One region of the Paenibacillus taichungensis genome, then DNA from elsewhere that is predicted to be linked to it. Evidence: riboswitches for the same ligand, from Rfam matches in the RefSeq annotation. Region 1 holds a riboswitch; the other holds the start of a gene.

Region 1 (3,417 bases):
CAAGTGACTCCCATACATGCCGGTGCGTATCTACAAGTCCAGGGAGTATGATCATCTCCGATGCATCTATCACTTCCGCTTCAATACAACTCAGATCGGGCTGGATAGCAGTAATAAGAGAATCCTCAATGAGAACGTCCGCCCGTTTATACTGACCCACCGACGAATCCATAGACAATACACAACCATTTTTCAGTAGATAACTTGTCCCCACAAGACACATCTCCAATCATTATTTTTTGTTGGATATACGCTTGAATCCTGGATGTTAATCTCTGATGAAATGACTAGCTGAAATATTTTAAGTATATAACCATTATATAGAAGTGGATAGTAAGATTCAATTTTGGTTTTATACAAATCTTATTGAATATTTCCTGTCTGTTGCAAAGTACAATAAATCACACTTTCCTTGCATATACCCTACTCTTGCTGCTAATCCTTCTTCTGTTTTGCCCGAAACCTTCTAACCTTCATCAGATTACCACACATCTTGTCATCACAATATTTCTGGGTTCTACTACGTGTATCGTCATAGAAAATCCAACGACAATCCGTATTGTCACAGATACGAATTCTTCCCCCATCCCCTTCAACTACAGTGATGGCAAAATCGGCTGCGACCTCTGCCATGACCTGCTGCCATTGAGTTCCTACAGGAATAAGTGAAAGATTCAGTCCCTCATCTCCAGCGTTCAGTCTTCTTATGACTTGACCTTCCTCCATTATGCCGTTAAGCCATTCCTGGTCTTTGTTTGATAATGCATTTCCGTCAGATAAACCAGTTGCAATAGCCTGCAATTCATTTCTGAAGTTTCTCAAAACTCCCTCTTCTTCAGAAGAAGCAGGTACAGATGCATTCAGTTGCCATTGTTTGAGGAATGCCTGCTGCCATTCGGCTTTGCCAAGCCTGTCCTCTGAGCGATTTCCACCACGCCAGTCATGGTAATCACTGTTTACAAAATCAGTCCATAGTCTATCCATACGTACCTCCGCTAAATTGTAACCATCTAAAATTAAAAAGATAGTTACAATTATTCGTGTTTGGGTTATATTAATTGTAACCACATTTAAGCACTTTAGCTAGTTACCATGAATTCATTTTAGGGAGGAAAAATCAATGACTACAACAGCAACAGAACTATTGCTCATTCAGAAAGATGATACCTGGGATCAATGTAACTGGATTGTGCCTTTATCCAAGGCACTCGAAGGACTGACTGCTGAACAGGCAGCCTGGGTTCCATCATCCGGTGGATTAAGCATCTGGCAGTTGGTTAACCATATGTATTACTATAATCATCGCTTGTTGAGTCGTATTCAGGGCAAAACACCCTCCGGTACACCTGCCGAAAACAATGAATCCACCTTTGGAGATCCCGGCGACCCTTCCGATACCACTGGCTGGAGTGCACTTATGCAAAACACAACACAATTAGCCGGACAGCTTCGTGATCAGCTCTCTTCATTAGAAGAATCCGATCTTGAAGCTCCGTACATGGATACGGATGAAAAATGGGCACATGAACTAGCTCGCTGGGTACTACACGATGCGTATCATGCAGGGCAGATTGTATTATTACGCAGACAACAGGGAAGCTGGAATATCATATTCTAAAAAAACACTTGAACTGCTAGCGCTTACAGGAATAAGATGGACTTATTAATGTTACAGCTTGTTCAACACAATATAATTGAATAGGATCTTCGGGGTAGGGTGCAATTCCCAACCGGCGGTGATGTTCTTCGGAACCAGCCCGCGACTCGCTGTTTGACCCGATGTAGGGATTCAGCGACTGACTTGGTGTGACTCCAAGGCCGACGGTACAGTCCGGATGAGAGAAGATCAACACATTGACATGCCGTTACGGAAAGGCTTATTTTCGTACGACATGTTAATGATTGAGCCCCCGTTTATTTGGTGTATACCAAAACGGGGGCTTTTGTCGATTTTGCCAACTGAAGATTCCGTGTTCTGACGAAGGAGTCCTGAATATGGAAAAGACCCAATCTGCATCAACAGTTTACCACAAGGAACGAAGTAATACCGGATTCTGGCTCGTCGTGCTCGGCGCCGCCCTTTGGGGTGTAGATCCACTGTTCCGTATTATTTTGCTCAAAACGATGACCTCCACTCAGATTGTACTGGTGGAACATATTATTGTCAGCCTTGTGGCAATTCCCGTCTTGTGGAAGTTCCGGGCCGATTTGAAAAACCTGCGTGCACGCCACTGGATAGCCGTGATATTTATCTCCTGGGGAGGATCTGCTCTCGCCACGGTATTGTTCACTCTGGCACTTACGCATAACGATCCCAACACTGTTTTGTTACTGCAAAAGATGCAGCCGCTATTTGCGATTGTTCTGGCTAAGCTGCTGCTGAAAGAAACATTGCCTCGCCGCTTCGGTGGACTGTTTATCATTGCACTTGCAGGAACATACCTGCTCACTTTCGGATTTACCCTTCCCCTTGGCAACTGGGACAATTGGGTTCATGCAGGCAGCCTGTTATCACTGGGTGCAGCTGCGTTGTGGGGCGGTTCAACGGTTATGGGGCGGCTGATGCTGGGGCAAACCCGTTATGAAACGGTCACCTCTCTGCGCTTTGTCGTAGCCTTGCCGCTACTGATCTTTATGACGTGGAACGAAGGTGCTGCCTGGACATTCCCTTCCGCTACAGGTGAACAGGCGGCTGTAGCACTTAATATTCTGGGCCAGGCTTTACTGCCAGGCTTACTGAGTCTTCTCTTATATTACAAAGGGCTCTCTTCCACCAAGGCCTCAGTCGCAACGCTTGCAGAACTGAGCTTCCCGATGGCCGGTGTACTGGTAAACTGGATTGCATTCCGTACATTAATTACATGGGAGCAACTGGTGGGCTTCATCCTCATCTGGATTGCCCTATTCGCCATCTCCAAACAGCAAGAACGATCAGCGACTCCGGCTGACGGTGCACCAAAACTTCGTACGAATTGAATTTTATATAAAAGCAAATCAATTAAGGCACTGGACATCCTTTGAGATGTTCAGTGCCTTTTGTCTTTTCGCTATTCCGGTGGTACGATGACTTATGGAATAGTAGATTAAGTCAATTTAGAGAGGAACGATCATCATGTCTTCATCTTCATCATTTTCATATACATCTTACGATGCCATAGGTTTGGCTGAACTGGTTCGCGCACGGGAGATATCCCCTGTCGAATTGCTGGAAGCGGCGTATGCACGCCTCGAAGAAGTGAACCCGCAGCTTAATGCAGTCATTCGTACATATGAAACACGTGCACGTCAGGAAGCGAGTATAGTTCGTCCGGGAGAGCAGCCCTTTGCCGGCGTGCCCTTGTTATTGAAAGATATCTCTCAATCCCTGGAAGGTGAAATTCTCACCTCGGGTTCTCTTCTTCTCAGTGAGCATCGCGC
Region 2 (3,417 bases), 1.1 Mb from region 1:
GGCGCTTGATGCAGAAATTGGCTGCTTCGTTGTAGATAACTTCAATGAACTGCACTTGCTGCAAGCTGTAGCCGCAGACAAAAATCGCAAAGTTAACATTTTGCTGCGTGTGACGCCTGGTGTTGAAGCGCATACGCATGAATATATTTCGACAGGACAAACGGATTCCAAATTTGGATTCGATATCGGAAACGGAACCGCATTTGAAGCCATTGAATTGGCTTCCAAACAGTCGAACTTAGTTTTACTCGGTGTGCATTCACACATCGGATCACAAATTTTCGAAGTTGAAGGTTTCCAAATGGCAGTTCAACGCGTTGCTGAGTTTGCAGCAGCTGTGTATGAGCGTCTTAACGTAGCATTCAAAGTGGTTAATCTGGGTGGTGGCTTCGGTATCCGCTATATTGATGGAGATACACCGCTTGAAGTTTCACAATACGTGAAAGCGATCACGGATGCGGTAAAAAATCATTTTGCTCAAATCGGCTATGCCGTGCCTGAGATCTGGGTTGAACCAGGCCGCAGCATCGTAGGTGAAGCCGGAACAACACTCTACACGGTTGGAACAAGCAAAGATATTCCAGGGGTTCGTAAATACGTAGCTGTGGATGGTGGAATGACAGACAATCCACGTCCAGCTCTGTATGAGTCCAAATATGAAGCTGTATTGGCAAACCGTGCAAATGAGGCAGCTCAGGAAACGGTATCTGTTGCTGGTAAATGTTGTGAGAGCGGTGATATGCTGATCTGGGATTTGGACCTGCCCAAAGTGCAAAGCGGCGATCTGCTCGCAGTAGCTTGCACAGGCGCTTACAACTACTCCATGGCAAGCAACTATAACCGGATTCGTCGTCCGGCAGTTGTATTTGTCAAAGACGGTCAAGGGGATGTTGTCGTACGCCGTGAGACGTATCAGGACATTATCCAGAATGATCTGGTACCTGAGCGTATTGCAAAACAGCCAGTTACCCGTTAATTTAAGTTCAAATAGCGGAGTTCTATATGAAGAAGACAAAAAAGGACACTCTTTTTTGTCTTCTTTTGCATCTTGAGGGCCGGATTTTGAAAAAATCTTGCTGATTATTTTGCGATCAATCCATTTTCGGTGTACACTAAGAAAAGTGCTATAAAGCTTGGCCCAGGGTCATGCGTTCTGGCACCATTAACGATGGTCAATACGAAAGGAGTCATTTACATATGGCGAAACAAGCGAAAATCAAAATGGCAAACGGCGGAGAAGTTGTAATCGATTTGTTCGATCAAGAAGCTCCAAACACAGTAGCAAACTTTGAAAAACTGGCTAACTCCGGTTTCTACAATGGTCTTGTATTCCACCGTGTTATTCCGGGCTTTGTAGCTCAAGGCGGATGCCCTAACGGTTCCGGTGCAGGCGGCCCAGGTTACACAATCAACTGTGAAATCAACCCGAACAAACATGAGCGTGGAACATTGGCTATGGCACATGCAGGCCGTAACACAGGCGGAAGTCAGTTCTACATCTGCTACCAACCGCAACCACATTTGGATGGACAACATACTGTATTTGGTAAAGTAACCAAAGGTATGGAGTTCGTAGACGCTTTCGAAGGTCGCGACAAAATGGAAACTGTTGAAGTAGTAGAAGCTTAATCAATAACTGTATGTAAACCGTTTCGCAATTAGCGAAGCGGTTTTTGTTTACACTTAAGCTTATTAAAAGTTAGTATGTGACAAAAAGGAACAAAAAACAATTGATTTTTTGACGTTAAAGTGCTAACATCCAATTAATAACGCAACGAATCCTTCAGGGCAGGGTGCAATTCCCTACCGGCGGTGATGCAGTATGTGAGGATATCTATCCAGCATTGATGCAAAGTCCGTGACCCGTCTGCCTGTGGCAGATGGCTGATCTGGTGTAATTCCAGAACCGACAGTATAGTCTGGATGGGAGAAGGAGAGGGTGCAGTCTTTAGGGGCCGCATTCCGCAGGAGTGTTGCTGTACAGTTTTTGACGAATTCATTTCCTGTGCAGGGAGAAATCCGGTTACTTCCGGAAATCTTCATACATATGCCACACATAGAAGCTCTTTACCTGTAATTGAAGTTCATTAAGGTATGTGTCTGCTTTCACTTGCCTGAAATGAAGTTTTGGGCGATGTGTTGTTGGCGATGTATCAATAGTACTGCTGGTGACACATGTCTCTCATCATCCCCATCGAACGGTTTGTTCGACGGGGATTTTTTATTGGATATGGAACATGCCTCTCTGTTGGAAGGGAGGTCTATAACTTAAGATTTTAACCGTGGGGTGAACGGACTTGGAAATGATTAATGATGAATTTTATATGGCGCTGGCACTGGATATGGCAGAACGGGCACAAGGACAGACCGGAATCAATCCGGTAGTCGGTTGTGTCGTTGTAAAAGAAGGACGTATCGTGGGCCTCGGAAGTCATCTCAAACGGGGAACGGGTCATGCAGAGGTTCATGCGCTGAACATGGCGGGCAGTGATGCTGAAGGCAGTACAGTATACGTTACGCTTGAACCCTGTAGCCATTATGGCAAGACTCCACCATGCAGTGAACGTCTCATTCATGAGAAAGTGAAACGTGTCGTCGTATGCTGCGAAGATCCGAATCCGCAAGTCTCCGGCAGAGGGATCAGCATGCTGCGTCAACAAGGGATCGAAGTTGAAGTTGGAGTGCTGCGTGAGCGCGGAAGACGGATGAACGAGAAATTCATCAAATACATTACAACAGGTCTCCCCTTTGTAACTTTGAAGACGGCCTCTACTCTGGATGGCAAAATCGCTACGCGTAGCGGTGACAGCAAATGGATCTCTAACGAGTCAGCTCGCGAGATTGTTCACGCGCTTCGTCATCGCCATCAAGGGATTATGGTTGGTGTGGAAACGGTCATTGCAGACAATCCCGAACTCACGACTCGCTTGCAAGTGGAAGGGATTAGCCCGGTACGAATTGTGGTCGATTCCAAGCTGCGTCTGCCTGTAGGAGCCAAAATGGTCAAGGATGGCCTTGCACCAACTTGGGTGCTTACAACGGATGAGGCGAGCCCTGAAGCGGCTGAGCGGCTGGAAGCCTATGGGGTGGAGATTATACGTTGTGGTCCAGGACCACGTGTTGATCTGTTGAGTGCACTCAGCAAGCTTGGTGAGCGTGAAATTGGTTCGATTCTGCTTGAAGGCGGGGGCACTCTGAATGGTGCCATGCTGGAAGCACGGTTGGTAGATCGACTGCTCATGTTCATTGCTCCGAAAATTGTTGGAGGATACGAAACACCAGGCAGTTTCCGCTTCGAGGGTGTAGAGCGCATGAGTCAGGCAATTCAATTGCATCAGCTGGAAATTGAACAAGTTGGAGATAATATTAGCATTGGCGGAATTCCGGTTTGGCCTGAATAAATGAATTAACGATAAC

Evidence for each region. A riboswitch is a leader RNA that binds a small molecule or an ion and turns the genes downstream of it on or off. The one in region 1 is predicted to bind FMN.
Region 2: linked by a shared signal. The riboswitch ahead of ribD (bifunctional diaminohydroxyphosphoribosylaminopyrimidine deaminase/5-amino-6-(5-phosphoribosylamino)uracil reductase RibD) and the one ahead of ACR1R9_RS11860 (DMT family transporter) in region 1 are both predicted to bind FMN.

The regions. Positions count from the first base shown of each region.
Region 1 is NZ_CP194720.1:2,630,886-2,634,302, forward strand. It holds gene ACR1R9_RS11845 (amidohydrolase family protein) at 1-214, opposite strand, end outside; gene ACR1R9_RS11850 (CGNR zinc finger domain-containing protein) at 436-984, opposite strand; gene ACR1R9_RS11855 (DinB family protein) at 1,121-1,618, shown strand; FMN riboswitch at 1,700-1,851, shown strand; gene ACR1R9_RS11860 (DMT family transporter) at 1,996-2,976, shown strand; gene ACR1R9_RS11865 (amidase) at 3,113-3,417, shown strand, end outside.
Region 2 is NZ_CP194720.1:1,480,925-1,484,341, forward strand. It holds gene lysA (diaminopimelate decarboxylase) at 1-976, shown strand, start outside; gene ACR1R9_RS06830 (peptidylprolyl isomerase) at 1,198-1,629, shown strand; FMN riboswitch at 1,776-1,939, shown strand; gene ribD (bifunctional diaminohydroxyphosphoribosylaminopyrimidine deaminase/5-amino-6-(5-phosphoribosylamino)uracil reductase RibD) at 2,298-3,401, shown strand.